Regions from separate parts of the Acidovorax sp. JHL-3 genome, predicted to be linked through region 4. Evidence: predicted binding sites of a transcription regulator. Region 4 holds the regulator's gene; each other region holds the start of a gene.

Region 1 (7,012 bases), 1.6 Mb from region 4:
CGGGCGGGTTCATCGAGCAACGCGAAACGGTGTGGCAGTCGTGCCTGCGCGAGCTGGCGGAAGAAACCCATTGCGAGTTGCCCGAGTCGCACATGCGCGATGCCCTGCAGTCGGTGGCGGTGTTCGACCACCCCGACCGCAGCCAGCGCGGACGCACCATCACGCATGCGCACTATTTCGATCTGGGCGATGCGCCGTTTCCGGCCGTACGGGCAGATGACGATGCCATGCAGGTGGAGTGGGTGCCCGTGGAAAAACTGGCCGCGATGGAAGAAGAGTTTTTTGAGGACCACTTCCACATGCTGGACCACTTTCTGGTCCTCACGACTCCGCCGTGAACCCAGTCAGCCGCGCTGCACAGCTTGCACCGCCACGGAAACTTTTACCTTCGCCCAGGGCCCCACTGCCCCTGCCTAAAGCAGGATGACCTCTGCGCGGCCACTCAGGATGGGCTTGCACAGGATCTTGTAGCCGTCCGCATCAAAGCCCGGCGCCACCTTGTCCAGCAGCCGGGCTTCGTCTGCATCACGGACGCTGCCCAGGTAATGCCAATGGTGGATGACGTGGATTTGCTGCCCGTCACCGTCGCGCTCGACCAGTCCAATGGCACCCGGATAGGGCCAGCAGGCCACCCGCAGCCCTTCAAGGCCGATGAACAGGCGCTGCCGATGCACATCGGGGTCTTCATCGCCGCGGCACACGCCCGCGCACTGGTGCAGCATGGCCCGAAAGCATGCCCGGCCCTTGGGGAGCTTCTCCAGACCCAGGGCTGCGTAGCACAGGCGCTGGTCGTCGGCCACCTGGCGCAGCGACTCCAGGGCCGCATGGCGACTGGCGTACAGGCCATACAGGTCGGGCGCGGTGGCAAAGTTCAGGTCTTTGGAATAGACCACCTCGGGCAAGCCACCCTCTTGCACCCGCAGGGAACACAGCTGGCGATTGCGGCGCAGCTTCTGGTTGAGCAGCGGGTGCTGCTGCTTGATCAGGCGCGCTTCGAGCAGCAGTGCGCCGATCTCCCCGGCAGTGCGGACATGGCTGATGCGCAGGGTCTGGCGCAGCAGGCGCGCTTCATCGGGATTGCGCAAGTGGGCCAGCAAGCGGCTGCGCAGATTGACGCTCTTGCCGATGTACAGCGGCAGATCACCCTCGGCCCCATGAAAGATATACACACCCGGTGCGCAAGGCATGCCCTCGATGGCCTCACGCAGGTGACTTGGGTATTCGTAGAGTCGGGCCTCGTCAAACTCGGAGTGGCGACGGCGGTGCAATTGCATGCTCAGTTCCGAAACAGGGTCAGTGCAGCGGTGACCACACCCCACACCTCGATGGTCTGTCCCTCCTTGGGACGAATGTCGGGGTAAGCCGGATTGGCGGCCACCGGGCGCACACGGCCATGGTGCGCAAACAACTATTCTGGGTAATTAAAGTCGTAAACCCAGGCCGAGCATCCATGTGGGTTTGCAGGCTTCCGACTTGCAAGAGTGTCGATCTAAAGTCGTAAACACACTATCCAGTCAATGGCATGCCGTGTCATGCCAGCCGATAGCTCCCTTTGCCCCGCTCGCGCACAGCCTCAGCGACCACCAATCTCCTCATCGCCAGGCCGACAGAACCCAGAGGGATTCCCGCCCCTTGGGCAATGGTCCCGTGGGTCAACGTCACCCAACTGCGGCGGTCCAATACCTTTTGCAGGTGCGCCAAGACCTTTTCGTCGTTTGAACTCAAGCGTTGAGGCTGGCTTGCTGTTTCCTTCGCCCGCTTTCGCAGCGGTTTGGCCCTGGGTGACTGCCGGTGCAGCGCGGGCTTGACGATCACGTCTTCTGCTTCGTCCAGGTCTCCCGCGCCTTGATGAGCACGAGAGCGCCTTCCATGGTCCTGCAACGCAACAATGACTGGCGTCTCGGGCTGCATCATTTCCGCAGCTCCTCCGTACATAGTCTTGAGTTGCTCTTCGATGCTTTGCAACTCATGCGCCATGCGCGCCACGGCGCGCAATTGGGCATAGGCGCGGTCGGCCTCGGAACTGAAGGGCTCACTGGCAACAATACCGACCACACGGCCGGCGTTGGACTGGACTTCCTGCGCGAATGCCTCTCGGGCGGTGTGCAAGCCCTCCCCCGCCTTTTGCAGGGCCAACAGGGTCGAGGGAGAAATGGACATGGGAGCTCCTGAAATGAGACATTGCGGCTTGGCATGCTGCTCGATGCCATTGCCGTGAAGATTCGAGTCTATTGGAGAGCCGATAAGCCCGCTGCACGAGCCTGTCAGAACACTGCTCCTAGAATCCGAATCGCTTGCCTGAATTCATCAGGCAGCGCATATCAATTCACCAACCCAAAAAGATCCACCATGGCAACTGCAAAGAAGACATCCACTCCCGTCAAGAAGACTACGAAAGCGGCGCCCGCCGCCAAGAAGGTCGCGCCTGTTGCCACCAAACCGGCAGCGGTTGCCATCAAGCCCATCAAGACGGTTTTCAACAAGACCACGTTGATCGCCCATCTGGTCGCGCAATCTGGTGTGGAGCCCAAGGCAGCCAAGGCAGTTTTCGCCGCATTGGAAACCGCCATCCTGGGTTCGGTGCACAAGAAGGGATCGGGGGAGTTCACCTTGCCCGGCCTGATGAAGATCGGCCTGCAGCAGGTGCCTGCGAAGAAGAAGCGTTTTGGCAAGGATCCCTTCACGGGTGAGGAGCGCTGGTTCCCCGCCAAGCCAGCATCGGTGAAGATCAAGACGCGCGCGCTGAAGAAGCTCAAAGACGCGACGCTCTAAGCAACGCTTCAAGCAGGCGCCCCATCCGCGGCACATCAGCGGCAATGTGCTGCAGCACACCAGGCAAATAGGTCACGTTGCGCACTACGTGGTGCGCCACAGCTCAGGGAAAAACTGCCGGGGCTGCTTGAGTCTTTTCCTTGAGGCACTCGCGCTCGATGAGTCACCAGGCAGGCATGTGATGGGTGTTTCGGATTTTGCAGCCGGTCACGCTGCCTCTATGCGCGGGTAGAAGTCGCGGTTCTCGCGCTGCATGCGTTCGTGCACCATGCGCAGTACGCGGTTGGCGTCGTCGCGGAATGCCTGCTCGTCGTGAAGCACACTGTCGGCCCGGTTCCAACGCCGCGCGAAGGCCTCGTAGGCCTGGGCGATGGGTCCCATGTCCGTTTGGTACTGCTGGCCCATGCGCGCCAATTCGGGGTTGTCGCCACGTTGCAAAGCCGGGTACAGCGCCTGGTCTTCCACTGCCAGGTGCAGCTTGATGGTGGAGCTCATGCTGACGATGAGCCTTGCGATGTCGGCGGCGTTTTGCGCCACCCCAGCCTGCGCGAGACGCCGCAGGGCCGAGATGTTGCTCATGATGTCTGCGTGCTGGTGTTTGAACTTGTCGATATTCATGGAATGCTCCGTGGATGAAGAGACTGGCGGGTGTAACCCATGGCCCCCGGTTGGAGGATCAGCGGGAGTCCTGCGGCGATGGAGTGCAGATTCGATTCGCAACGGAAGTGCTTCGGTGCGCTAAGAATGATCCTCTTAAAGAATCATAATATATGCATCTTTAACGGATCATCAAAATTGTTGTCGGCGTTGTCCGCCTGGTTTCCATGGTCATGGGACAAGAATCCGCCCTTTTGGGTGAACGGGGAGACAGTCACCTGGCGGGAAAAGGCCACGCCAAGTTGAATACTCACCATGCGCGGACATGCGCGTAAAGGTCGGTTGTCAGCAAGGCCGTGGAAGTCACAGTGAAGACCATTGAGGTGTCTTTGGAAACACAACGGTCTATTTGGCTTTCAGGTCGCACTCAAGCCATGCGGATGCTCAGTACCGAATCGCCCAGGCTTTGCCGGAGGCCATGGAATAAGGCAGATCGGCATAGCCTGACAGGTTCAATATGCAAGCGGGGGAGTTTGCATAAGAGCAGCCCGTCACGGCAGCAGTACCAAGCCCGATAGCTGTAGTTCGACCTCCGGGGCGAACGCCATTGCTCGCTGACGTTCTCCCCCGCAAGTGAGGGAGGTTTGGCCTGACATCCTTAACACTGCTAGTCAGCAGGACATTGTCACACTTTAAACATTCATTTCTTATGAATCATAGAATTCCTGCGTGAATGCTTAGCACGCACAAGAAACGCCGTTATTGCTCTACCTCAACTTTCCCGTAGAGGCTTGAGGCGTTCATTCATTTTTGTAGTGGATACCCTAAAGGACTGACGCTCATGGACAGCGCGATACTGAGTTTGCTGGGTGCATTTTTGCTCTCGATCACGGGGCTGTTTGTTTTCATCTGGTCCATGCGCAAAGGCCTGTTGGTCGAGAACCCGCGGGCGGCTTCGGTTATCTTTGTCCGTGGCGAAATTGGCAAGGTAGACGACCCGGCGCTGCAAGAGGCAGGGCAGGTGCGATTGCAGGCGGCAGCGGCGGAGCGTGGTAGCGACCTGCACGTGGCCGACCCTGATGAACTGCAGCACCGTGTGGCGGCCGACCGTTCCAGTGCGTTCCCGGTATTCATGTTCATTGCTTTTGCCTGCCTGTGGCTGGTAGTGGGCTCACTGGCGGGATTGACTTCATCGCTCAAGCTGCACATGCCCGACTGGCTGGTGGGCGAGGCATGGCTCACATTCGGCCGCATCCGCACGATCCACCTGAATGCGGTGCTGTATGGCTGGATCACCAATGCCGCCCTGGGCGTGATTGTCTGGGTGCTGCCACGTCTGCTGCGCACGCCGCTGGTGGGAGCGATGTGGGTGATGGTGGGCGGAGCGCTGCTCAATACCGGCATTGCCAGTGGCATTGGCGCCATTGGCGCTGGGTGGACTGACGGTATGGAATACCTCGAAATCCCATGGCAGATCGGGATTTTCATCGCTGCAGGCTTCATCTGCATTGTCGGCCCCGTGCTGTTCACACTGGTCAACCGCAAGGTTGAATCACTCTATGTGAGCGTCTGGTACATGGTGGCGGCCCTGCTCTGGATCACCTTGCTGTTCGTGGTGGCGAAGCTGCCGGGCGTGCACACCGGTGTGCAACAGGCCACCACCAATTGGTGGTACGGCCACAACGTGCTAGGCCTTTGGTTCACGCCCATTAGCGTGGGCTCGATCTACTACTTCCTGCCCAAGATCATTGGCAGGCCGGTGCGCTCGTACAACCTGTCTATCCTGGGCTTTTGGACGCTGGCCTTCTTCTATGGTCAGGTGGGTGGCCACCACCTGATCGGAGGGCCGATTCCGGGCTGGCTGACCACGCTGTCCATCGTGCAAAGCATGATGATGATCATTCCCGTGGTGGCCTTCACCATCAATATGGCTGGCACCATGTGGGGGCGGATGCACCTAGCGCTGCACTCGCCCACACTGCGATTCATGATGTTTGGTGGGCTGATGTACATGCTGTCGTCGCTTCAGGGCTCACTGGAGGCATTGCGCAGTGTTAACCAAGTGACGCATTTCACGCACTTCACAGTGGCCCATGCGCACCTCGGGGCCTACGCCTTCGTCACCATGGTGTTGTTCGGCGCCATCTATTTCATGATGCCCCGCGTTCTGAACTGGGAGTGGCCTTCTCCGCGGCTGATCTCGCTGCAGTTCTGGCTGGCAGCCATTGGTATCGGCACCTATTTTGTGGGTCTGACGATTGGCGGCTGGCTGCAAGGACTGGCCATGCTCGACGCATCGCGCCCGTTCATGGAATCAGTGGCCGTGACGATCCCCTACCTGCAGTGGCGCAGCGTGGGTGGTTCGTTGATGGTTCTGAGCCACCTGATCTTTGTCGGCCATTTCCTGGCCATGGTGCTGCGCTTTGGACCTGCGCGCACCGGCGCGGCGCTGTTCTCGCCCCGACTGACCACGGAGCTCGTACATGGAAAATGAAGTCAAGCTGGCCGCAGGCGCCGTGGTGTCGTTGGCGATTGCGACAGCGGCGCTGGTGGTGCTGCCTTACATGCAAGTGAGGGATGTGACACCGCCCGAGGCACTCAAGCCCTACACCAGCGCCCAATTGCGGGGCCGTGATGTCTATATTGCCAATGGCTGTGTCTACTGCCACAGCCAGCAGCCGCGTGACCGTGGCCTGGGGCCCGATCTTGCGAGAGGCTGGGGCCGCGCCTCGGTGCCTGGCGATTACTTCTACGACAAACCTCATTTGCTCGGCAGCATGCGCACCGGACCGGACTTGTTCAACATCGGCGGGCGCCAGCCGAGCAAGGACTGGCACCTGGGCCACCTCTACCAGCCCCGCGCATATGTTCCGGGCTCCATCATGCCGTCCTACCCCTATCTCTTCGAGGTCAAGGATGCCGCCGAGCCCGGTGACGAGGTGCTGAATCTGCCGCCTGGGCAGGGACCATTTGGCCGGGTGGTAGTTGCGCGCCCCGAGGCGCTGGACCTGGTCAAGTACATGCAGGGACTGGACCACACCTATCCAGTATTGCCGCCGGCCCCAAAAGCAGCACAGGGCACCGAGGCACAGCCGCCTGCGGGCGCAGCCTCCAGTGCTGCATCCTGACCCACTGCGAGAGGCATCCATGTTGAATGAACCAAGTACCCAATACCGGGCACAGCAGCGCGAGAACGCCGACCCTGAAGAACGCACAAGGCCCATGCCGCTGATCGTTGCGGCGGTCACGCTGGCCATGGTGGCGTTTGGCGTTATCTACATCCTGCTGTCGGACCCCTTTGGCAACTCGGAGCTGGGTGACCGTCGCACACTGGCAGACCTGTCAGGCCCTGCGCCCGGTGCTTCGGGCGCGGTTGATGGCAAACAGCTATTTGCTGCCAACTGCGTTGCTTGCCACCAGGCCACCGGCAAGGGCTTGCCAGGCGTTTTTCCTCCCCTCGATGGCTCCGAGTGGGTGCAGGGAGACGAACGCACGCTGGCCAACATTCTGCTGTACGGCGTCAGCGGCGAAATGGAGGTAGCTGGCATCACGTACAAAGGCGCGATGCCTGCCTTCCAGCAACTGGGCGATGCCGAACTGGCGGCACTGGCCAGCTACATCCGCGGCAACTGGTCGAACAAAG
Region 2 (7,012 bases), 870 kb from region 4:
TTCCATGGCAACGGTGTGAAGGAGTATTTTCCGCAGTTCTACCGCCGCAGCCCCGACGGTCTGGCAGTGCCGGAGGACCGGGCCGCCACACAAAGCCCGACGGCCGACGCGCATACCGGGCGGTAGCCCTGGCGCGCGTCATGGGGCAAAAAAAATATATGAAAATGGCCCCAAGCGCTTATCCATCAAGCGCAAGCTGCTATCAAATTTAAACAGCCAGGAGACAACACCATGCGCGTGCAGCACAAATCCATCATCGTCACCGGCGCTGGCAACGGCATTGGCGAAGGCATTGCCAAGCGCCTGGCCGCCGAGGGTGGCAAGGTCATCGTCAACGACATCAACGAGGCCGGAGGCCAGCGCGTGGTGGCCGAGATCATGGCTGCGGGCGGTACGGCGGCGTTTTTCAAGGCCGACGTAACGCAATCCGCCGACGTCAAGGCCCTTGTCGATGAAGCCTTGCGCCTGCATGGCCGGCTGGATGTGGTGGTCAACAACGCGGGCTGGACGCACCGCAACCGCCCCATGCTCGAAGTGAGCGAGGAAGAGTTCGACAAGGTCTATGCCATCAACGTCAAAAGCATTTACCTCTCGGCCATCCACGCGGTGCCGGCCATGCGCCAGGCCGGTGGCGGCAGTTTCATCAACATTGCCTCCACCGCCGGGCTGCGGCCTCGCCCGGGCCTGACCTGGTACAACGGCTCCAAGGGCGCCGTCATTACCACCAGCAAGTCCATGGCGGCCGAGCTGGGGCCCGACAACATCCGTGTGAACTGCATCAACCCCGTGTTCAACCCCGACACGGGGCTGGCCGCCGAGTTTGCGGGCGGCCCGGTGGACGAAACCCGCCGTGCGAAGTTTCTGGCCACCATTCCCCTGGGCCGCTTTTCCACCGCACTGGATGTGGCCAACGCCGCGCTGTACCTGGCCAGCGATGAGGCGGCGTTTGTCAGCGGCGTGTGCATCGAGGTGGACGGCGCACGCTGCGTCTGACCGACACCGGAAAACCTGCGAAATCCGGGCGGCGCATCCCATACGCCCGGACTGCAGGGCCTTTGGCGCACCCACGCACCCTGGTGCGCCGAACCTGAGACACTGCGCTCTCAGGAGATAAACATGTTGATACAACTCACTTACGCCAGCCGCACCTCGCGCGTGCTGGGCCCTGCGGACATCAAGGATATTCTGGGCGCATCGCAGCGCAACAATGCCCGTGCGGGCATCACTGGCGCGCTGTGCCTGAACCATGGCATCTTTTTGCAGCAGCTTGAAGGTGACCGCACCGCGGTGAATGCGCTGTACCACCGCTTGCTCAAGGACACGCGCCACCGCGACACTGCCGTGCTCGACTTTGGTGAAATTCCGCACCGGCGCTTTACCAGCTGGTCCATGGGGCTGCTGACCTCGCTGGACACCAACCGGCAACTGTTCCTCAAATACTCCAGTTCGGTCGATTTCGACCCTTACAGCATGAGCACGTCAACGCTGCGCAGCTTTTTTGACGAAGTCATGCAGAACGTGCGCTGGCTGGAGTAACACCCTGCGCACGGGCACGCCACGCTGCACGCTGCGTGGTCAGCCCAGCACTTCGCGCAAGGCGGCTTCGTAGAGGCCGGTGAGGCGGTCCATCACGCTCAGCAGGCGTTCGCTGGTGGTGGCCACCGCGCTCATGCCCTGCTCGTCGGCGGGCCGACGCAGGGCTGATTCAAAAAACACCCACTGCGAGGCCGCCAGCTCCAGCTCGCCGCGAATGGCGGGCGTGGACACCGGTGCCGCCACCAGGGACTGCATGGCCTGCCGGAAATCGTTGGCGTCTGCCGCCAGTTGCGCGAGCACCAGCTTGGAGTCGGCCTTGGCCGCCACCAGAAAATAGTTCTTGGCCATGCGCTGCGACAGCATGCGCTGGCGCCCAGCCAGGTTCACCAGCCGCGCGCTGGCCACCCGCGCCATTTTTTCGATCGCTTCGGTGACCGCCTGGGCCACCAGCAGCGTGCGGTCGGACTGCTCGGACACCGCCACCACGGCGGCCCGCGACGTGGGCACCGCGGTCAACTCGTCTAGCAAGGCAAACTGTTTTTGCACTTCGTCCAGCTGGCGCACCACATCGGCAGGCCACTGGCCCGACTGCGAGCCCCGCGCCAGTTCGGCAGAGCCTTGCTGCACCAGCTTGCGCGCATGGGCCATCACATCCACGGCGGCGGCAGGCATCACCGTCAGATGCTGCTGGCAATACGCCTTGGCCATGCGCTGCGACAGCGCCCGAAAACGCCCCGCGTGGTTGATGGCCCCCGACAGCGCAATTTGCGCCTGCGCCCCGTTGGCCCAGGTGGGCAGCAGGATGCCTGCCGCCACCCACTGCACGGCCACCCGGCGCTGGCAGGGCAGCGCTTGTGCTGTCGATGTCGCATTCGTCATGTCATATCCTTGAAACTGTGTGCCCGTGATTGTTGTGATGCGGCATGTGCACCCCATGAGCCAAGTCAAGCAAGTGCCATTCGCCGGACACTTGCAAAACGCACCTCCCGACCCGCACGGTTGATGCGTGTCAACCCCGCCGGTAGGGGCAAGCCGTCGATGGCGGGGCCGATGCGGCAGAATCACGCCATGGCTGAACGTGTGATTCCTCTGGTGGACCAACGCATCGCCGCTTTGGCGGCCAAGGTGCCCGCGCAGGCTGCCGCCCCCACCGGGCTGCTGACCGACACCCGGGGCCGCCCGCTGCGCGACCTGCGCATCAGCGTGACCGACCGCTGCAACTTCCGCTGCAACTACTGCATGCCCAAGGAGGTGTTCGACAAGGACCACGCCTACCTGCCGCACAACGCCCTGCTGAGCTTTGAAGAAATCACGCGGCTGGCACGACTTTTCATGGCGCATGGCGTGCGCAAGATCCGGCTGACCGGGGGCGAGCCCCTGCTGCGCAAGAACCTGGAAGAACTGGTGGCGCAACTGGCCCAGTTGCGCACGGTCGACGGCCTGCCACCCGACCTCACCCTCACCACCAATGGCTCGCTGCTGGCGCGCAAGGCGCGGGCGCTCAAGGATGCGGGCCTGAACCGTGTCACCGTGAGCCTGGATGGCCTGGACGACGCGGTGTTTCGCCGCATGAACGATGTGAATTTTCCGGTGGCCGATGTGCTGGCGGGCATCGAGGCCGCGCACGCAGCGGGCCTGTCGCACATCAAGGTCAACATGGTGGTCAAGCGCGGCACCAACGACCACGAGATCTTGCCCATGGCGCGGCATTTTCGCGGCACGGGCACCACGCTGCGCTTCATTGAATTCATGGATGTGGGCGCCACCAACGGCTGGCGCATGGACGAAGTGCTGCCCTCGGCCGAGCTCATTGCACGCCTGCGCGCCGAGCTGCCGCTGGTGCCGCTCAGCCCCACCAACCCCGGCGAAACCGCCGAGCGCTGGGGCTACACCAACGCGCAAGGCCAGCACGACCCGGCGCTGGGCGAAGTGGGCGTGATCAGCAGCGTGACCCAGGCTTTCTGCCACGACTGCAACCGCGCGCGGCTGTCCACCGAAGGCAAGCTCTTCCTGTGCCTCTTTGCCACCCAGGGCTACGACCTGCGCACGCTGCTGCGCGGCGGCGCCACCGACGAAGCCATTGCATCGGCCATCGCCCCCATCTGGCAGCAGCGCACCGACCGCTATTCGGAGCTGCGCAGCAGCCTGCCTGCGGATACCACGCAAGGTGGAGCGCGGCGCGTCGAGATGAGCTACATCGGCGGATAGCACGTGACACCTCCCCCTCAGTCGCCTTCAGCGCCTTCCCCCTCCTCTCGCGCTGCGCGCGGGAAGGGGGACGCAGCCCTCGCTGCGGGGCGGCCCTTGCCTGGCTGCCCGGGCCTGGGCGGCGCTCACTGCATGAGCACTCACCTTTCAAAACATGATTGACACCCAAGACATCACCGGCCTGGTGCTGGCCGGCGGTCGCGGCTCCCGCATGGGCGGCGTCGACAAAGGCCTGCAGAACTTTCGCGGCCTGCCGCTGGCGCTGCACACGCTGATGCGCCTGCAGATGCAGGTGGGCGCCACCATGGTCAATGCCAACCGCAATCTGGCGGCCTACGAGGCCTTTGGCGCACCGGTCTGGCCGGATGTACTGGCCGACTATGCCGGCCCGCTGGCCGGTTTTCTGACCGGGCTGGAACGTTGTGAAACGCCCTGGCTGCTCACCGTACCCTGCGACACGCCCCTGTTTCCGCTGGACTTGGCCGCGCGGCTGGCCACTGCCGCCGACCAGGCGGGCGCCGACATTGCCATGGCCGCCGCCCCGGAAGACGATGGCGCGGGCGGCACCGCCGTGCGCCCCCAGCCCGTTTTCAGCCTGCTGCGCGTGGACCTGCTTGAAAGCCTGGTCGCCTTCACCCAGGCAGGTGGCCGCAAGATTGACGCCTGGACCGCCCAGCACCAGCAGGTGGTGGTGCCGTTTGACCAGCCGGGCGACGACCCGCTGGCGTTCTTCAACGCCAACACGCTGGCCGAGCTGCACCGCCTTGAGGGTTCTGGCGCGCCATGACCTGGCTCATCCGCCCGCTGACGGCTGCGGACGTGCACCCCTACAAGTCGCTGCGGGACGAAGCCCTTGAATGCGCCCCCGAGTCCTTCAGCTCTGACCATGCCGCGTCGGTGAACCGGCCCGCCAGCGCTTACGCCCCGCGCTTTGGTGCCCCCGCATCGGGCCATTTTTTTCTGGGCGCCTTCGCCCCCGATGGCCCCTTGTTGGGCTGCATTGGCTGCGAACGCGAGCTGCTGCCCCAGCAGCAGCACAGTGCCCGGCTGGTCAGCATGATGGTGGCGCCCGCTGCGCAGCGCCGCGGCATCGGGCAGCAACTGCTGGCCGCCTGCATTGACCAGGCCACGCAGGTGGCCGGGCTGGAGCAGTTGACCCTCTCGGTCACCGCGTCCAACCACCATGTGGTGCGCCTGTACGAGAGCGCCGGGTTTCGCGCCTGGGGCTTGCTGCCCCGTGCCATCGTGGTGCAGGGCGCAGGTTACGACCAGCTGCACATGGTGCGGCTCCTTCCCCCTTCTGTTTTGACTCTCCCATGAAATCCATTGCCCAGATTGCCGCCGAGTTGCAGGGTTACGACCCGCAGGCGCTCAGCGCCGACCAGGTGTCGGCCTTTCTTGAACGGCTGGCGCTGCCCGTCACAGCCACCGAAGAGCTTGGCATTTTCGAGGCCCTGGGCCGCGTGCTCGCCCGCGATGTGGTCTCGCCCCTGAGCGTGCCGCCCCACGACAACTCGGCCATGGATGGCTATGCGTTGGCTGGCGCGCAACTGGTGGCGGGTCAGCCGCTCACGCTGCGCGTGGTGGGCACCGCACTGGCTGGCAAGGCCTGGACTGGCGCTGTGGGCGCAGGCGAGTGCCTGAAGATCATGACCGGCGCCATCATGCCCCCGGGCCTGGACACCGTGGTGCCGCAAGAGTTCACCACCAGCGCCGACGGGCACATCACCATCGCCGCCAACGTGCTGCGCCTGGGTGACAACCGCCGCTTCAAGGGGGAAGATCTCATGGAAGGCGGCGTGGCGCTATCCAAAGGTGAGCTACTGACGCCCGCTGCTCTTGGCCTGGTGGCCAGTTTGGGTCTGAAAACCATCACGGTGTACCGCCGCCTGCGCGTGGCGTATTTCTCCACCGGCGACGAAATCCTGAGCCTGGGCGAGCCGCCCCGCGAGGGCGCGGTGTACGACAGCAACCGCTACACCGTGTTTGGCCTGCTCACGCGCCTGGGCGTGGAGGTGATCGACCTGGGCGTGGTGCGCGACGAACCCGCCCTGCTGGAGGCCGCCTTTCGCGATGCTGCGCAAAGGGCCGACGCCATCATCACCAGCGGTGGCGTGAGCGTGGGCGAGGCCGACCACACGCGTACCATGATGAAGCAGCTCGGTGACGTGGCCTTCTGGCGCATCGCCATGCGCCCTGGTCGGCCCATGGCCGTGGGGCGCATCGCCAGCGCAGGATTTCAAGCCAAAAGTGCCTCTAGCCCTTATGCAGAAAGCGCAAGCAGCTATCAAAACAATACTGCGTCAGCGGCAAGCGGCGCTGTTCTTTTTGGCCTGCCTGGCAACCCCGTGGCGGTGATGGTGACCTTTCTCGCCTTTGTGCGCCCCGCCCTGCTGCGCATGATGGGCTGCACCCGCGCCGCACCGCCACTGCTGCGCGCCGTGAGCACCGAAGCCATCCGCAAGAAACCTGGCCGCACCGAATACCAGCGCGGCACCGTCACCACGGCAGCCGACGGCACGCTGCAGGTCTGCACCACGGGCAACCAGGGCTCGGGCGTGCTCAGCTCCATGGTGCAGGCCAACGGCCTGATCGTGCTGCACCACGGCCAGGGCAACGTGTCGCCGGGTGACGCCGTGGATGTGATGGTGTTTGACGGTGTCATTTAACCCCCCTGTGTCGCTTCGCGCCTTCCCCCAGAGGGGGACGACGCCCTCGCTGCGGGGCGGCCCTTGCTCGGCGTCCCTGGCCGGGGACGCGCCGCTTGCACGCCGAGCGGGTGAAGCGCAGCACAATGGATCTCTTCGCATTTCTGCAGAAATCTTCGCACCTATGCCCTACGCCGCCCAGCACCTTGCACAAGCCCCCACCCGCGCCGAGGTGGACAGCCTGCCCGGCACCACCGTGCTCGAATTCGGCACACCCTGGTGCGGCCACTGCCAGCGCGCCCAGCCCCTCATCGAGCAGGCCCTGCGCGACCGGCCTGATGTGGTCCACGTCAAGGTGGAGGACGGCCCCGGCCAGCGCCTGGGCCGCAGTTTTGGCGTGAAGCTCTGGCCCACGCTGGTGTTTTTGCGCGATGGGACGGAAATGGCGCGCGTGGTCCGCCCCCAGGATGCCCGCGCCATCCAAGCACCGCTGCACAGCGCCAGTGCGGCGGGTGACGCCTGACACCAAGGCCCTGCCCCGCAGCCACCACCGTGCAAGGGCACCAAGCCGGCACCACATCGGCGCCACGCTGCAGCCCGCTCAGGCCTGTTCGATCACC
Region 3 (7,012 bases), 2.1 Mb from region 4:
CCTGGATGGCCTATGGCCTGAACGACGTGGTGAACCAGCGCCGCATGATCGACGAGAGCCCCGCGGGTGAAGAGTTCAAGCAGGCGCTGCGCGGCAAGCTCGATGCACTGCTGGCGCTGGCCGAGGCCACCGATTGCCGACGCGTCCGGCTGCTGGCCTACTTTGGCGAAAAATCCACGCCCTGCGGCAACTGCGACAACTGCCTGAACCCACCGGCGGTGTGGGACGCCACGGATGCCGCGCGCAAGCTGCTGTCCACCATCTACCGCGTGAACCAGGCCAGCGGCATCAGCTTTGGCACCGGGCACATCATGGATGTGCTGCGCGGCAAGAAGACCGAAAAGGTGGCGCAGTTCGGGCACGAAAAAATCTCCACCTTCGGCATTGGCGCCGACCTGACCGAGCCCCAGTTGCGCGGCGTGCTGCGCCAGCTGATCGCCACCGGCGCACTGGGCTTGCAGAAGGTAATGCTGGACAGCGGCCACAGCTTTGACACCCTGTGCCTCACCGAAGGCTCGCGCGCCGTGCTCAAGGGCGAGGTGCCGGTGCAGCTGCGCGAATCGGTGTCATCCGCCCCTGCCAAACGCACCCGCAAAAGCAGCGCACCACCGGCCGCTGCCGCAAACCTGGGCCCCGATGCGCAGGTGCGTTTCATCAACCTCAAGGCCTGGCGCGCCGAAGTGGCGCGCGAGCACAACCTGCCCGCGTATGTGATCTTTCACGACGCAACGCTGGCTGCCATTGCCGAGCGCAACCCAGGCACGCTGGAAGACCTGCAGGGCATCAGCGGCATGGGGGCGAAGAAGCTGGAGGCGTATGGTGCCGAGGTGCTGCGGGTGTGTCAGCAAAGCTGAGATAGTGCTGGCAGTGCCGTGCAGGGGAGGCCCATGGCGCCCTGAATTGGGGGCACCAATTGGACGCCCCGGCGGCTTGCATGGGCACGAGCCCATTCGGCGCGTCCGAGGCTTGCACTCATCCCGATTGCACTCCAATGCGATCTCCAAAAAGACGTTGAACAGGCTCTAAGGCCGTCGCCTTCAGCCCCGTCGCACACTGAACGACGCAAACCGCTCGCCAAGGGTCTCCACCACAGGCGGCAGCCCTTCGTACGCGGCGAGGCCCGGCACACGGCATTGCTGCAGCGCCCAATGCGTGACCCCGCCATCGACCAGCGTTTCGCCCAAGTCCTGGAGTGCATCCAGATCAAACAGCTCGGGGTTCCAGGTGGTCCGGCATTCGTATGGCACACCGCTTTGCACCACGAGTTGCAGCGACTCCCACGCGCGCTTTCCGCTGCCGGGAACGCCGGTGATGCTGTCGTAGGCTTGCAGCGGGCCTTTGATGTCCAGCCCCACCCAGTCGAGCAGCGGCAGCACAGCGGCAAGGCGCTCTGGGTACATGCCGCCCGTGTGCAGGCCGGTGGCAAAACCCATGGCACGGACCTCGGCCAGCGCAGCGGGCAATGCGGCCTGCAGCGTGGGCTCGCCGCCCGAGAACACCACGCCATCGAGCAGGCCCCGGCGGCTTTGCAAAAACGCCTGCACCTGCGCCCACGGCACGGCGGCGGGCGCCGTGGCATCCAGCAATTCGGGGTTGTGGCAATAGCTGCAGCGCCAGGGGCAGCCCTGGCAGTAGACGACGGCCGCGAGGCGGCCGGGAAAGTCTATGGTGGTGAGCGGCGTGATGCCGCCGATGCGCATAGGGTTGGCAGACAACAGGGTTTCGCTCACGGTATCCATGGTTGAAGACGTATGCTCTGGCGCGGCACCGGCCAGCGGCCACCGCGCAAGGGCCGCCCCGCTGCGCATGTGGCGTCCCCCTTCCCCCAAAGCAGAGCTTTGCGAGAGAAGGGGGAAGCGGCGCAGCCGCTCAGGGGGTTGTTCACTTCTCGGCAAAAAACTGGCGCTCGTGGTGCTCGCCCTGCTTGCCCACGTTGAAGCTGGAAACGGGGCGGTGGTAGCCCATCACGCGGGTCCAGACCTCGCAGGGCTGGCGCTCGGCGTCGGTGAGTTGAACGTTGTCAATGGCGGCTTGCTCGGTGATCGAAAGATGGCTCATGGTGGTATCTCCTGGGGTCGAAAAATGGACACGCTGCAAAATTACGGCGCTGTCCGGCGGGAACGCATACAACGGGTTGGGAGTCTTGAATGCTCCTATTTCGATAGCTGTTAGCGCTTATTACATAAGGGCTACGGGCCTTTTTCTTCTAAATATCGGCCTGCATTGGCCGCGCCAGAGCCTGCGCCCTCACGCAGCCAGTGCAGCCCGCTTGGCGGCCAGCCGCTCTTCGTCGCAGCGCGGGCAGAAGGGGTGTTCGCCCGCCAGGTAGCCGTGCGTGGGGCAGATCGAGAACGTGGGCGTGACGGTGATGTACGGCAGGCGAAAGCGCGTGAGTGCGCGCCTGACCAGATCGCGGCAAGCCGCGCCGCTGGACAGGCGCTCGCCCATGTACAGGTGCAGCACGGTGCCGCCGGTGTATTTGGATTGCAGCGCCTCCTGGCGCAGCAGGGCCTCGAACGGGTCGTCGGTAAAACCCACGGGCAGTTGGGACGAGTTGGTGTAGTACGGCTGGCTTGCCGTGCCGGCCTGCAGGATGGCGGGCCAGCGCTTTTTGTCCTCTTTGGCGAAGCGGTAGGTGGTGCCTTCGGCGGGCGTGGCCTCCAGGTTGTAGAGGTGGCCGGTTTCTTCCTGAAAAGCCGTCATGCGCTCGCGCACATGGTCGAGCAAGCGCACGGCAAACGCATGACCCCAGTCGCTGGTGATGTCGTGCGCATCGTGGGTGAAGTTGCGCACCATCTCGTTGATGCCGTTCACGCCCAGTGTGCTGAAGTGGTTGCGCAGGGTGCCCAGATACCTCTTGGTATAGGGGAACAGGCCCTGGTCCATGAGGCGCTGGATGAGCTTGCGCTTGGTCTCCAGGCTCTGCTTGCCCAGTTCCATCAGGCGGTCCAGCGCGGCGAACAGGCCGGCTTCATCGCCCGCATGCTGGTAGCCCAGGCGCGCGCAGTTGATGGTCACCACACCCAGGCTGCCGGTCTGCTCGGCGCTGCCAAAAAGGCCGTTGCCGCGCTTGAGCAACTCGCGCAAATCGAGCTGCAGGCGGCAGCACATGGAGCGCACCATGTTCGGCTCCAGCTCGGAGTTGATGAAGTTCTGGAAATACGGCAGACCGTACTTGGCCGTCATGTCAAACAGCAGCTGCGCGTTCTCGCTCTCCCACGGGAAATCCTTGGTGATGTTGTAGGTGGGGATGGGAAAGGTGAACACGCGGCCCTTGGCATCGCCCGTGGTCATCACGTCGATGTAGGCGCGGTTGATGAGGTCCATCTCGGTCTGCAGGTCGCCATAGGCAAACGGCATTTCGTGGCCTGCGATCACGGGCACCTGCTCGCGCAGGTCTTCGGGGCAGGTCCAGTCGAAGGTGAGGTTGGTGAACGGTGTTTGCGTGCCCCAGCGCGAGGGTACGTTGAGGTTGTAGACCAGCTCCTGGATGCACTGGCGCACGGCGGCGTAGTCCATGCCGTCCTTGCGCACGAAGGGCGCCATGTAGGTGTCGAACGACGAGAACGCCTGCGCACCCGCCCACTCGTTTTGCAGCGTGCCGAGAAAGTTGACGATCTGCCCCACGGCCGAGCTCATGTGCTTGGGCGGTCCCGCCTCCACCTTGCCGGGCACGCCGTTCAGCCCCTCATGCAGCAGCGTGCGCAGCGACCAGCCCGCGCAGTAGCCGCTGAGCATGTCGAGGTCGTGGATGTGGATGTCGCCATGGCGGTGCGCCTCGCCGATCTCGGGCGTGTAGACGTGCGACAGCCAGTAATTGGCCGTGACCTTGCCCGCCACGTTGAGGATCAGGCCACCGAGCGAATAGCCCTGGTTGGCGTTGGCATTCACGCGCCAGTCGGCGCGCGTGAGGTATTCGTTGATGGAGCTTTCCACGTCTACCAGCGTCTGCTTGTCAGCGCGGAGCTGGGCGTGCTGCTCGCGGTAGACGATGTAGGCGCGCGCGGTGGCCAGGTGGTTGGCGGCGATCAGCGTCTGCTCGGCCACGTCCTGGATCTGTTCCACCGTGGGCGCCTCGCCATGAAAGCGGTGGATCAGCACCTTGGTCACCTGCGCGGTGAGCAGCGCCGCTTCTTCGGCGCCATATTCACCCGCCGCCTGCCCGGCACTGGCCAGCGCGGCGCGGATGCGCTCCGCATCAAAAGGAACGCGCTGACCGCTGCGCAAAACGACCTCGCGGGGCAAGGTGACTAGGGTGGACGCCATGGGTTCTCACAATCTGGCAAGGGGTTAAAACACTACATATGGTGTTCACGATACCCATCAAACACTATAGGTAGTTTGATTCAGCACAAATGCGGCTGTCAGCAGAAGTAAAAAAAGCCCCGACACCAGCACACGGTGATCAGGGCGTAAGCCATCTGCGCCCGATACGCGGCGGGCTTTTGGTTGCCTCTGCGTGCGTGCTGGCACCACCGCCAGAGCCGCTCGCCCAAGCCGGCCCGCTGCACCGCCACGCGCTGGCGGCAGTGGCAGATGGCTTTGTCGCGGCGCCGCTGGGCAACGCGTTCATGGGCCGGGTGGCGGGGGTTCATCGGCACGCAGGCGATCGACGTCGCCGCCACGCAGGCGCACGCACTCACCGGGGGCGAGGGGACCTGTGGGTGCGGATCAGCCCGCCTCGACGGGACATGGGGCCAACCGGATCCGGTTGCGCCCGTCCTCTTTGGCCTGGTACATCGCCGCATCGGCCCTGTCGATCACACTGCTTTGGCTCTCGTCGCGCCCCCGGAAAATCGCCACGCCGATGCTGGCGGTGCATTGGTGCTCGATGGTCCCGGTCGCGGGGCCGGATGGCGCGGCTTGCAGCACATAAAGATCGGACAGGCGGATGCGGATTTTTTCGGCGACAGCGATGGCTTGTTCGCTGGCTTCGGCCGGTTGCGTGTCCAGTTCGCACAGCAGCACCACGAATTCGTCACCGCCAAAGCGCGCCACGGTGTCGGCTTCACGCACGCACGCCTTCAGACGCTCGGCCACTTCGATCAGCAGCAGGTCGCCCACGCTGTGGCCGTGGGTGTCGTTGAGGGACTTGAAGTTGTCGAGGTCGAGAAACAGCAGCGCCCCATGGTGGTGGCTGCGCTTGCTGGCCGACATGGCCTGGTCCAGGTGCTCCAGCATCAGGCGGCGGTTGGCCAGGTGGGTGAGCGGGTCGTGGAAGGCGAGCTGACGCACCTGCTCTTCCAGGCGCTTGCGCTCGGTGATCTCGCGCGTGATGCCGTGGTAGCCGATGATTTCGCCCTGAGCATTGCGATCGGTCTTGGACATGACCTCGCCCCAGATCAGGCGGCCATCCTTGCAGCGGTGCTGCACCTGAAAGTTCAGAAACCCGACAGGCGTGCCGGATGCCTCTTCCTGTGCGCGGCGCTGGATCATGGCTTTCACCACGGCGACGCCTTCTTCGGTGAACATCTCAAACACATGGCGCCCCACCACCTCGTCGGCCCGAAAGCCGCGCAGGCGTTCGTCCGCCGGGCTGATGTAGGTGACGATGAGCCGGGCGTCGGTGCGCCACAGCACATCCTGCGCATCTTCGGTGAGCAGGCGGTACAGGGCCTGGCTGTCGTGCAGCGCCTGGGTGCGTTCGGCCACCAGGGCCTGCAGGGCGCTGTTTTGCTCCTGCAGGCTGTGGAGCGGGAAGACCTCGCCGTCCTGCGTGCTGTGGTAGGGAACGGAATAGCTGCAGTGCACGATCATCCAGTCGTCGCCCTCGCGGCGAAAGACCAGCGTGAGCCGCACCACCTTGGTCGAAAAATAATCGCCGCCGCTGGGCAGGTGGATGTGAAAGAAGGCGGTGGCGACCACCACGCTGTCGGCCAGGTCCTGCAGCGCGATGTCGAGCATCTCGATGCGGATGCGGCCGGGCACCTGGGCAAAGTCTTGCCGGGTGATGCGGATCCATTCCTCGCGGTCGTGGATCAGCTGGCTCCCGCTGCCAGGGTAGCCGGTGAAGTTCTGGCTGAAACGCTCGGTCAGGCGCTCATCCCGAGCGGCGTACATCTCGATGTATTCGTTGAACAGCTCACGAATTTTGCGCTGTCGATCTGGGTGCATGGCGTGGAAGATCCTGGTGTGCGAGATATCCTGGCCAAACCCATTGCCGCTGCAACGCTCGCGTCAAGATACGTGTTGTTACTTTACACCGCCCTCAATTCCAGTCGGTGAATGAATCCAGCTGGGCCGGCCAGGACAAGGGGTGTCTCACCGCGCGTGCTTTGTTGCCACAATGCCGGGCATGATCACCCTTCAAGACATTCAGGCTGCCGCATCCCGCCTGCAAGGCCAGGTGCTGGACACTCCTTGCGTGGAATCCAAAACGCTCTCGCAAATCGTGGGCGCTCAGGTGTTCCTCAAGTTCGAAAACCTGCAGTTCACCGCTTCTTTCAAGGAGCGCGGGGCCTGCAACAAGCTCACGCTGCTGACGCCAGCCGAATGCGCCCGGGGCGTGGTGGCCATGAGCGCCGGCAACCATGCGCAGGGCGTGGCCTACCACGCACAGCGGCTGGGGCTGCGGGCGGTGATCGTGATGCCGCGCTTTACGCCGGGCGTGAAGGTGGAGCGCACGCGCGGCTTTGGCGCCGAGGTGGTGTTGCATGGCGATACGCTGGAGGAGGCGCGCGCGCACGCCTACCGTCTTGCCGATTCCGAAGGGCTGGTGTTCGTCCATCCCTACGATGATGAAGCGGTGGCCGCCGGCCAGGGCACGCTGGGGCTGGAGATGCTACGCGCCGTGCCCGACCTGGACACGCTGGTGATTGCGGTGGGCGGCGGTGGGCTGATTGCGGGCGTGGCCACTGCGGCCAAGGCGCTGCGGCCCGACATCGAGGTCATTGGCGTGCAGACTTCGCGCTTCCCGGCCATGGTGAATGCCGTACAGGGCACGCACCACCCGCAGGGCACGTCGACCATTGCCGAGGGCATTGCCGTGGGTTCGCCGGGCAAGATCACACAA
Region 4 (7,012 bases):
GAAAAGGTGGAAACCAACAATTTTCTGATGATCGTGCTGATCCTGCTGGTGATCGCCATCGGCGGCCTGGTGGAAATCGTGCCTCTGTTCTTTCAGAAGTCCACAACCGAGGCGGTAACCGGCGTGCAGCCGTACTCGTCGCTTCAGCTGATGGGGCGCGATGTCTACATTCGTGAAGGTTGCTACAACTGCCATTCACAGATGATCCGGCCCTTCCGCGCAGAAACCTTGCGCTATGGCCACTACTCGGTTGCTGGCGAATACGTGTACGACCATCCGTTCCAGTGGGGCAGCAAACGCACCGGCCCTGATCTGCATCGTGTGGGAGGAAAGTACAGCGACGAATGGCATCGCATTCACCTGAACAATCCGCGCGACGTGGTGCCCGAGTCCAATATGCCCGCGTATCCATGGCTTGAGAAAAACACCCTTGATCCAGCCGATGTAGCCCCGCGCATGAATGCGCTGCGAACCGTGGGCGTGCCTTATACCGATGAGCAGATCGCTGCGTCTGCCGCTGATGTGAAGGGCAAGACCGAGATGGATGCCTTGGTGGCTTACCTGCAAGTCATGGGCCGTGCGCTCAAGTAAAGGAAATTTGCCATGGACATCACGACCATGCGCATCGTCGCCACACTGGCATCGATGGCTTGCTTTATTGGCATCTGGGTCTGGGCCTACAGGGGCCGCAACAAGTCCAGGTTTGATGAGGCAGCCCAGCTGCCCTTCAAGCAAGATTGACCTTCACCAGAACGAGAACATCCCATGAGTGACTTCACCAGCAATTTCTGGTCGGTCTTTGTGACCACGCTGACCCTTGTCGGCATCATCGCCTGCGGCATTCTGCTTTGGATGGCGGGCCGCAAGAAAGTCTCGGCCACGGCCGACAACACCACCGGCCACGTCTGGGACGAGGATCTGGTCGAAATGAACAACCCCCTGCCGCGTTGGTGGGTGTGGCTGTTCGTTATCACCATCGTCTTTGGTCTGGGCTATCTGGCAGCCTATCCCGGTCTTGGCACCTTCACAGGCAAGCTGAACTGGACGCAAAAGGGCGAGTACGAGGCCGAAATGGCCAAAGCCAAGGCGGAAATCGAGCCTCTGTATGCACGCTTTGCGTCCATGAAGCCTGAAGACGTGGCCGTGGATCCGCAGGCACATGCCATTGGCGAGCGCCTGTTCATGAACAACTGTGCCCAGTGCCACGGTTCGGATGCTCGTGGCAGCAAGGGTTTTCCCAACCTTGCGGACAACGACTGGCTGCATGGCGGCAACCCCGAAAAGATCCGCGAAACCCTTGAAAAGGGGCGCATCGGCAATATGCCTCCCATGGCTGCTGCCGTCGGATCTCCGGAAGATGTCCGCAATCTGTCGCACTATGTCTTGAGTCTTTCGGGCAGCCCCCATGATTCCGTGCGGGCATCCTTGGGTAAGTCCAAGTTTGTCTCATGCGCGGCCTGCCATGGTATGGACGGCAAGGGCAACCAGGCTCTGGGAGCCCCCAACCTGACGGACGACATCTGGTTGCACGGCTGGGGCGAAGCGGCCATCACCACTATGATCAATAGCGGCAAGGTCAACGAGATGCCTGCGCAAGCAGACAAGCTGTCAGAAGCGCAGATCGGCGTGCTGGCTTCCTATGTATGGGGCTTGTCCAACAAGCCCGCCGCAGCCCGCTGAAATCGGGGCGACCCCGCCACCTCTGGCTGGGGTCGTCGTCCTGAAGTGTTTGTTTTTCTGCCTCCACCGCCAGCACCATGAAATCATCTGACAGGCCACCGCGCAAGGTCATTCCCATTGCGGCGGCCACACCCGATCCATCGGCAGAGGGCGAATTTGTTTCCCTCTACGAGGCGCAAAAGAAGATTTACCCGCGATCCATCAGTGGGTACTTTGCGCGTTGGCGGTGGGCCATGGTGTTTCTGACCCAAATCGTTTTTTATGGGTTGCCTTGGCTTGAGTGGGGCCAGCGCCAGATGGTGCTGTTTGATCTGGGTGCTCGCCGTTTCTATATTTTCGGCTTGGTTCTGTACCCACAGGATTTCATCTATCTGACGGGGCTGCTGATCATTTCGGCGCTTTCGCTGTTTCTGTTTACTGCGGTTGCGGGCCGGTTATGGTGCGGATTTGCTTGCCCACAAACGGTCTACACCGAGATATTCATGTGGATCGAGCACAAGATCGAGGGAGATCGCAGTGCGCGTCTGCGGCTGGATGCGGGCCCCTGGACATTTGAAAAAATCCGCAAGAAGTTCCTGAAGCAGGCCGTATGGGTGGCCGTGTCCCTTTGGACCGGTTTCACCTTTGTGGGTTATTTTGTGCCGATTCGGGAGCTGGGTCCTGAGCTGTTGGCTTTTGCTGGCGGCTGGCAGATTTTCTGGGTGCTTTTCTACGGATTGGCCACCTACGGCAATGCCGGTTTTATGCGGGAGCAGGTGTGCAAATACATGTGCCCCTATGCCCGTTTCCAGAGCGCAATGTTCGATCGAGATACGCTCATCGTCACCTACGACGAAGCCCGAGGCGAGCCGCGTGGCCCCCGAGTCAAGACGGTGGACTACAAGGCCAAGGGGCTGGGCGACTGCATTGACTGCACCTTGTGTGTTCAAGTGTGCCCGGTGGGTATTGATATCCGCAAGGGTCTGCAATACGAATGCATTGGCTGCGGCCTTTGCGTGGATGCCTGCAATACCGTGATGGACAAGATGCACTACCCCAAGGGCTTGATACGGTATTCAACCCAGAATGGTGTTCTCAATCGCTGGAATCAGTCGCAAATTTTGCGACATGTCTTGCGCCCTCGTGTGCTCATCTACACCGCCGTTCTGGTCGCATTGTGCGTGGGTATGTTAGTCAGCCTCACAACACGGACACCGCTCAAAGTGGATATTGTGCGGGATCGCGCCGCCTTGTCCCGCATTGTGGCGGGGGGCAAGCTTGAAAATGTTTATCGGCTGCAAATCATGAACGCTACAGAGGCTACGCAGCGCTATCGCATTTCAGCATCGGGCCTGGATGGCCTTGAGGTGGCCTCGGAGCAAGAGGTAGACATAGGCGCTGCGGAGTCTCGTTGGGTCGCAGTGCGGTTGCAAATCCCCTATGGATCGGCACCTCCAGGTTCTCACGCGATTCATTTCGACATTTCAGCGCTGGAAAGCGGCGGCAAAGTGGCTGAAAAATCCATTTTCCTGGTTCCACGCTGAGTGAAAGTCACTGTGCCCTACATGGTGGTTTGTGCGCTGTATTGCTGATGTTTCAAGGAGATTCCATGTCGTCCAACCCCGTTATCAATCGTGAACCGCAACCTTGGTGGAGATTCGGTCATGTCTGGCTGGTGATTGCCGGGCCGGTCATTGTGGTGATCGCTGGTTTTGTCACCTTGTGGCTGGCCATCAGCCGCCCAGACCCCGTTGTGGCCGAAGACTATTACCGCAAGGGGCTTGAAATCAACCAGACGCTGGCGCAACCAGAAAAAAGCTTGGCTCCTGCACTGAAAGCCCGGAACCACGCGGCGACTCCTGCCGGAGATCAGCCCCGCTGAGTTGGCACTCCGCATGCGCAATCTTTTGCCAAGATTAAAGGAAACAAGACGATGTGGACACAACGCCTGATGTGGATTGCATGGCCTGCCTTCATGGTGGCGGGCATTCTCGAAATGCTGGTTTTTGCCATGGTGGATCCGCAGGATCTGCATTGGTTTGGCCAGCCCTTGACGCTGTCTCGCGAGGGTGTCTACACCCTCGCTTTTTTCGTGTTCTGGATCATCACCATGGTTGCCAGTGCTATGACAACCCTGCTGTCCATGTCACCTTTTGAGCTCAATCGTTGTCCTGTGCCTGCGCATGCTCGGCCCGACGATTGTCACAAAGTGACGCCCTGCCCGTAGCCGCCATGCCGTTGCAGTGAGGCGACTCAGTGGGGGGCGCGATTTCAGGTGGCTGCTCAGTGGCAGGCCTGTTGGTTGTTGACGATTCGCCTGAGGGCTTCGGTGTCCAGAATGCGAACGTGGCGCTGCTTGACTTCCACGATGCCGTCTTCCACAAATTTGGAGAACGTTCGGCTCACCGTTTCCAGCTTGAGACCCAGGTAGCTGCCGATTTCCTCTCGTGTCATTCGCAGCACCAGCTCTGATTGAGAGAACCCGCGGGCATGAAGGCGTTGCACCAGATTGAGAAGAAAGGCTGCGAGGCGCTCCTCTGCGCGCATACTGCCAAGCAAAAGCATCACGCCGTGCTCGCGCACGATTTCACGGCTCATGATCTTGTGAACGTGGTGTTGCAGTGCAGAGACTTCGCGCGACAGCTCTTCGATGCGATCGAAAGGCATGACACACACTTCGGCGTCTTCGAGCGCGACGGCATCGCAGGTGTGGTGATCGTTGACGATGCCATCCAGTCCGATGATTTCACCGGCCATCTGAAAGCCCGTGACCTGATCGCGTCCGTCTTCCGTGGCGACGCAGGTCTTGAAAAACCCGGTACGGATGGCATAGAGCGAAGTGAACGACTCGCCATTGCGAAACAGCGTACTTCCCCGTTTGATTTTTCGTCGTACAGCCACGACTTCATCAATCCGTTGCAGCTGCTGCTCGTTCAGACCAACGGGCATGCAGAGTTCTCGCAGGTTGCAGTTGGAGCAGGCGACTTTGATGGTTTGCGGATTCATGGACACTGGAGTCTAGTTGGGCAGGGATAATTGGTGTGTGGCTGGCGGGACGCGATTTGTGCGCTCGGCTGCTGACATGAATCAAATTGTCGCCGCTACGTCCGACCATCCTCTTGATTAAAGTCAAGGACGTTGGGCGAAGGGTACGGCACAGTACTGCTGCACGCAAGGATATTTTCCAATGACCGCTGTTTCACCAGAACTTCTGCGCCGTTTTGACGTGCCAGGGCCCCGTTACACCTCATACCCAACGGCCGACAGGTTTGTCGAAGCTTTTGGGCAGGAGGATTATGCCCTCGCGCTTTCGCAGCGTCGGCTTGGCACCACGGCGATGGCGTTGCCATTGTCCCTGTACGTCCATATCCCCTTTTGCGAATCGCTGTGTTACTACTGCGCTTGCAACAAAATCATCACCAAGCACCACGACCGTGCGGATGTGTACTTGCGCTACTTGAGCCGCGAGATTGATCTGCACACGGCCCATTGCGGCACCGGGCAGGTTGTCAGTCAGCTGCATTTGGGGGGGGGAACACCTACGTTCCTCTCGGACGATGGATTGCGGCAGCTCATGGCCACGCTGCGGCGCAGCTTCACTTTCGCCCCGGGCGGAGAGTACTCCATCGAAGTGGACCCACGCACTGTCACGGCAGATCGGCTGGCGGTGCTGGCCGAGTTGGGCTTCAATCGTCTGAGCTTCGGCGTTCAGGATTTCGATGCCGAGGTTCAGAAGGCCGTGCACCGCATCCAGCCCGCAGAGCAGGTCTTCGCGCTCGTGGAGGCGTCGCGCGCGCTGGGCTTTGAGTCGGTCAATGTCGATTTGATCTACGGGCTGCCACGCCAGACACCCGAGTCATTCGACCGCACTTTGGCTCAGGTGGTCCAGTTGCGCCCAGACCGGATTGCTCTGTATGCCTATGCGCACTTGCCAGATCGCTTCAAGCCTCAGCGGCGCATTCTCTCGACAGAACTGCCCGCGGCGTCAGCCAAGGTGACCATGCTCTCGCGCTCGCTGGACACTTTCATGGAAGCCGGGTATGTCTATGTGGGCATGGACCATTTTGCTTTGCCCACCGATGCTTTGGCCGTTGCCAAGCGGCAAGGGCGACTGCACCGCAATTTTCAAGGTTACAGCACCCAACCCGATTGCGACCTCATTGGCTTGGGGGTGTCGGCGATCGGCAGGGTGGGTGCCACCTACAGTCAGAACGCCAAGTCGCTCGAGGAATATTACGACCATCTGGACCAGGGACGTTTGCCTGTGGTGCGTGGATTGGCGCTGAACCGTGACGATCTGGTCCGAAGGGCTGTCATCATGGCGCTCATGTGCCAAGGTGAATTGCAGTTTGAACCCATTGACCAAGCGTGGCTTATTGATTCTCGGAAGTATTTTGCGCCCGAGCTGGAGCAGCTGGAGACCATGGCCGAACAAGGTCTTGTTGTGCTGAATTCAGAGAGCATCAAGGTGACGGCCATGGGATGGTTTTTTGTGCGCGGCATCGCAATGGTGTTTGACCGCTATTTGCAGGCGGACCGCAATCGGGCCAGGTTCTCACGCATCATCTAGCGTTGACTGAATGGACTGTGCACCCTAATAAATGCTTGCGCCTCTCGCCGTAACTGCCTTGTTCATGGGTCTCGCAGGCGGGCCCCATTGCTTGGCCATGTGCGCTGCACCTTGCGGTGCGCTGGTGGGGCAGGGCGGGGCGCGTTCCACTGCGGACGAAACCGGCAACGTTGCGGTTCAGGCAGTGCAGTGGGTTCCGCAAGGCGGCATGCCGCGCCGGTTGCTGGCGTTTCACCTTGGGCGCCTGTTTGGCTATGCCGGGGCGGGCGCGCTGGCAGCGCTGGCCATGGAGAGCCTGGCCTGGCTGACGCAGCAAACCATGGCCCTGAGTCCGGTATGGACCTTGATGCACGTTGCAGTCATGGCCTGGGGCTTGATGATGATGGTGCAGGCGCGTCAGCCGGTGTGGGTGGAGCGGGCCGGGCGCACGGCTTGGCGCCGCGTGCAACCTCTTGTCCGTGCACCTGGAGGGCTGATGGTGGCGGGGCTGCTTTGGGCCCTCATGCCTTGCGGATTGCTTTATTCGGCGCTGCTGGTTGCCGCGCTCAGCGGTGGTGCACTGCAGGGCGCCGTCACCATGCTGCTTTTCGGAGTGGGCAGCGGTCTTTGGCTTGTGGGTGGCCCTTGGTTGTGGGGCCGCTTGCGTACACGCATCAATGCGGTGCGCGCCAGCTGGGGAACCCGGCTGGCGGGGGCGCTACTGGTGGGGGTTGCTGGTTGGGCCCTGTGGATGGATCTGATCTACAAACCCTCCTTGTGGTGCCGTTAGTTGCAAGGCAACCG

Evidence for each region. The regulator FNR, encoded in region 4, switches genes on or off when oxygen is low (the NO sensors DNR and NnrR bind a similar motif). The targets are predictions, from matches to a motif close to TTGATNNNNATCAA.
Region 1: K226_RS0106900 (cbb3-type cytochrome c oxidase subunit I) is a predicted target of FNR. The motif match lies at 4,132-4,145, and genes of this name have one in related genera.
Region 2: K226_RS0110160 (type IV pili methyl-accepting chemotaxis transducer N-terminal domain-containing protein) is a predicted target of FNR. The motif match lies at 2,536-2,549, and genes of this name have one in related genera.
Region 3: K226_RS0104045 (ribonucleoside triphosphate reductase) is a predicted target of FNR. The motif match lies at 4,342-4,355, and genes of this name have one in related genera.

What each region holds. Positions count from the first base shown of each region.
Region 1 covers NZ_JAFU01000001.1:1,466,243-1,473,254, reverse strand. Annotated here, with positions in the region: gene K226_RS0106935 (bifunctional nicotinamide-nucleotide adenylyltransferase/Nudix hydroxylase) at 1-338, shown strand, start outside; gene cho (excinuclease Cho) at 414-1,274, opposite strand; gene K226_RS20205 (S24 family peptidase) at 1,277-1,408, opposite strand; gene K226_RS0106920 (hypothetical protein) at 1,531-2,160, opposite strand; gene K226_RS0106915 (HU family DNA-binding protein) at 2,350-2,772, shown strand; gene K226_RS0106910 (hemerythrin domain-containing protein) at 2,980-3,390, opposite strand; gene K226_RS0106900 (cbb3-type cytochrome c oxidase subunit I) at 4,211-5,863, shown strand; gene K226_RS0106895 (cbb3-type cytochrome c oxidase subunit II) at 5,853-6,497, shown strand; gene K226_RS0106890 (cytochrome c) at 6,517-7,012, shown strand, end outside.
Region 2 covers NZ_JAFU01000001.1:2,157,970-2,164,981, reverse strand. Annotated here, with positions in the region: gene K226_RS0110175 (DUF2889 domain-containing protein) at 1-126, shown strand, start outside; gene K226_RS0110170 (SDR family oxidoreductase) at 232-993, shown strand; gene K226_RS0110165 (BLUF domain-containing protein) at 1,117-1,536, shown strand; gene K226_RS0110160 (type IV pili methyl-accepting chemotaxis transducer N-terminal domain-containing protein) at 1,576-2,415, opposite strand; gene moaA (GTP 3',8-cyclase MoaA) at 2,605-3,744, shown strand; gene mobA (molybdenum cofactor guanylyltransferase MobA) at 3,899-4,531, shown strand; gene K226_RS0110145 (GNAT family N-acetyltransferase) at 4,528-5,064, shown strand; gene K226_RS0110140 (molybdopterin molybdotransferase MoeA) at 5,061-6,413, shown strand; gene K226_RS0110135 (thioredoxin family protein) at 6,577-6,915, shown strand; gene K226_RS0110130 (MFS transporter) at 6,994-7,012, opposite strand, start outside.
Region 3 covers NZ_JAFU01000001.1:883,649-890,660, reverse strand. Annotated here, with positions in the region: gene recQ (DNA helicase RecQ) at 1-854, shown strand, start outside; gene K226_RS0104055 (anaerobic ribonucleoside-triphosphate reductase activating protein) at 1,038-1,739, opposite strand; gene nrdD (anaerobic ribonucleoside-triphosphate reductase) at 1,882-2,058, opposite strand; gene K226_RS0104045 (ribonucleoside triphosphate reductase) at 2,248-4,266, opposite strand; gene K226_RS19270 (diguanylate cyclase domain-containing protein) at 4,672-6,114, opposite strand; gene K226_RS0104030 (threonine ammonia-lyase) at 6,296-7,012, shown strand, end outside.
Region 4 covers NZ_JAFU01000001.1:3,022,989-3,030,000, reverse strand. Annotated here, with positions in the region: gene ccoO (cytochrome-c oxidase, cbb3-type subunit II) at 1-591, shown strand, start outside; gene K226_RS0114110 (cbb3-type cytochrome c oxidase subunit 3) at 604-741, shown strand; gene ccoP (cytochrome-c oxidase, cbb3-type subunit III) at 766-1,680, shown strand; gene ccoG (cytochrome c oxidase accessory protein CcoG) at 1,758-3,203, shown strand; gene K226_RS0114095 (FixH family protein) at 3,269-3,541, shown strand; gene K226_RS0114090 (hypothetical protein) at 3,593-3,886, shown strand; gene fnr (fumarate/nitrate reduction transcriptional regulator Fnr) at 3,943-4,665, opposite strand; gene hemN (oxygen-independent coproporphyrinogen III oxidase) at 4,847-6,229, shown strand; gene K226_RS0114075 (sulfite exporter TauE/SafE family protein) at 6,261-6,998, shown strand.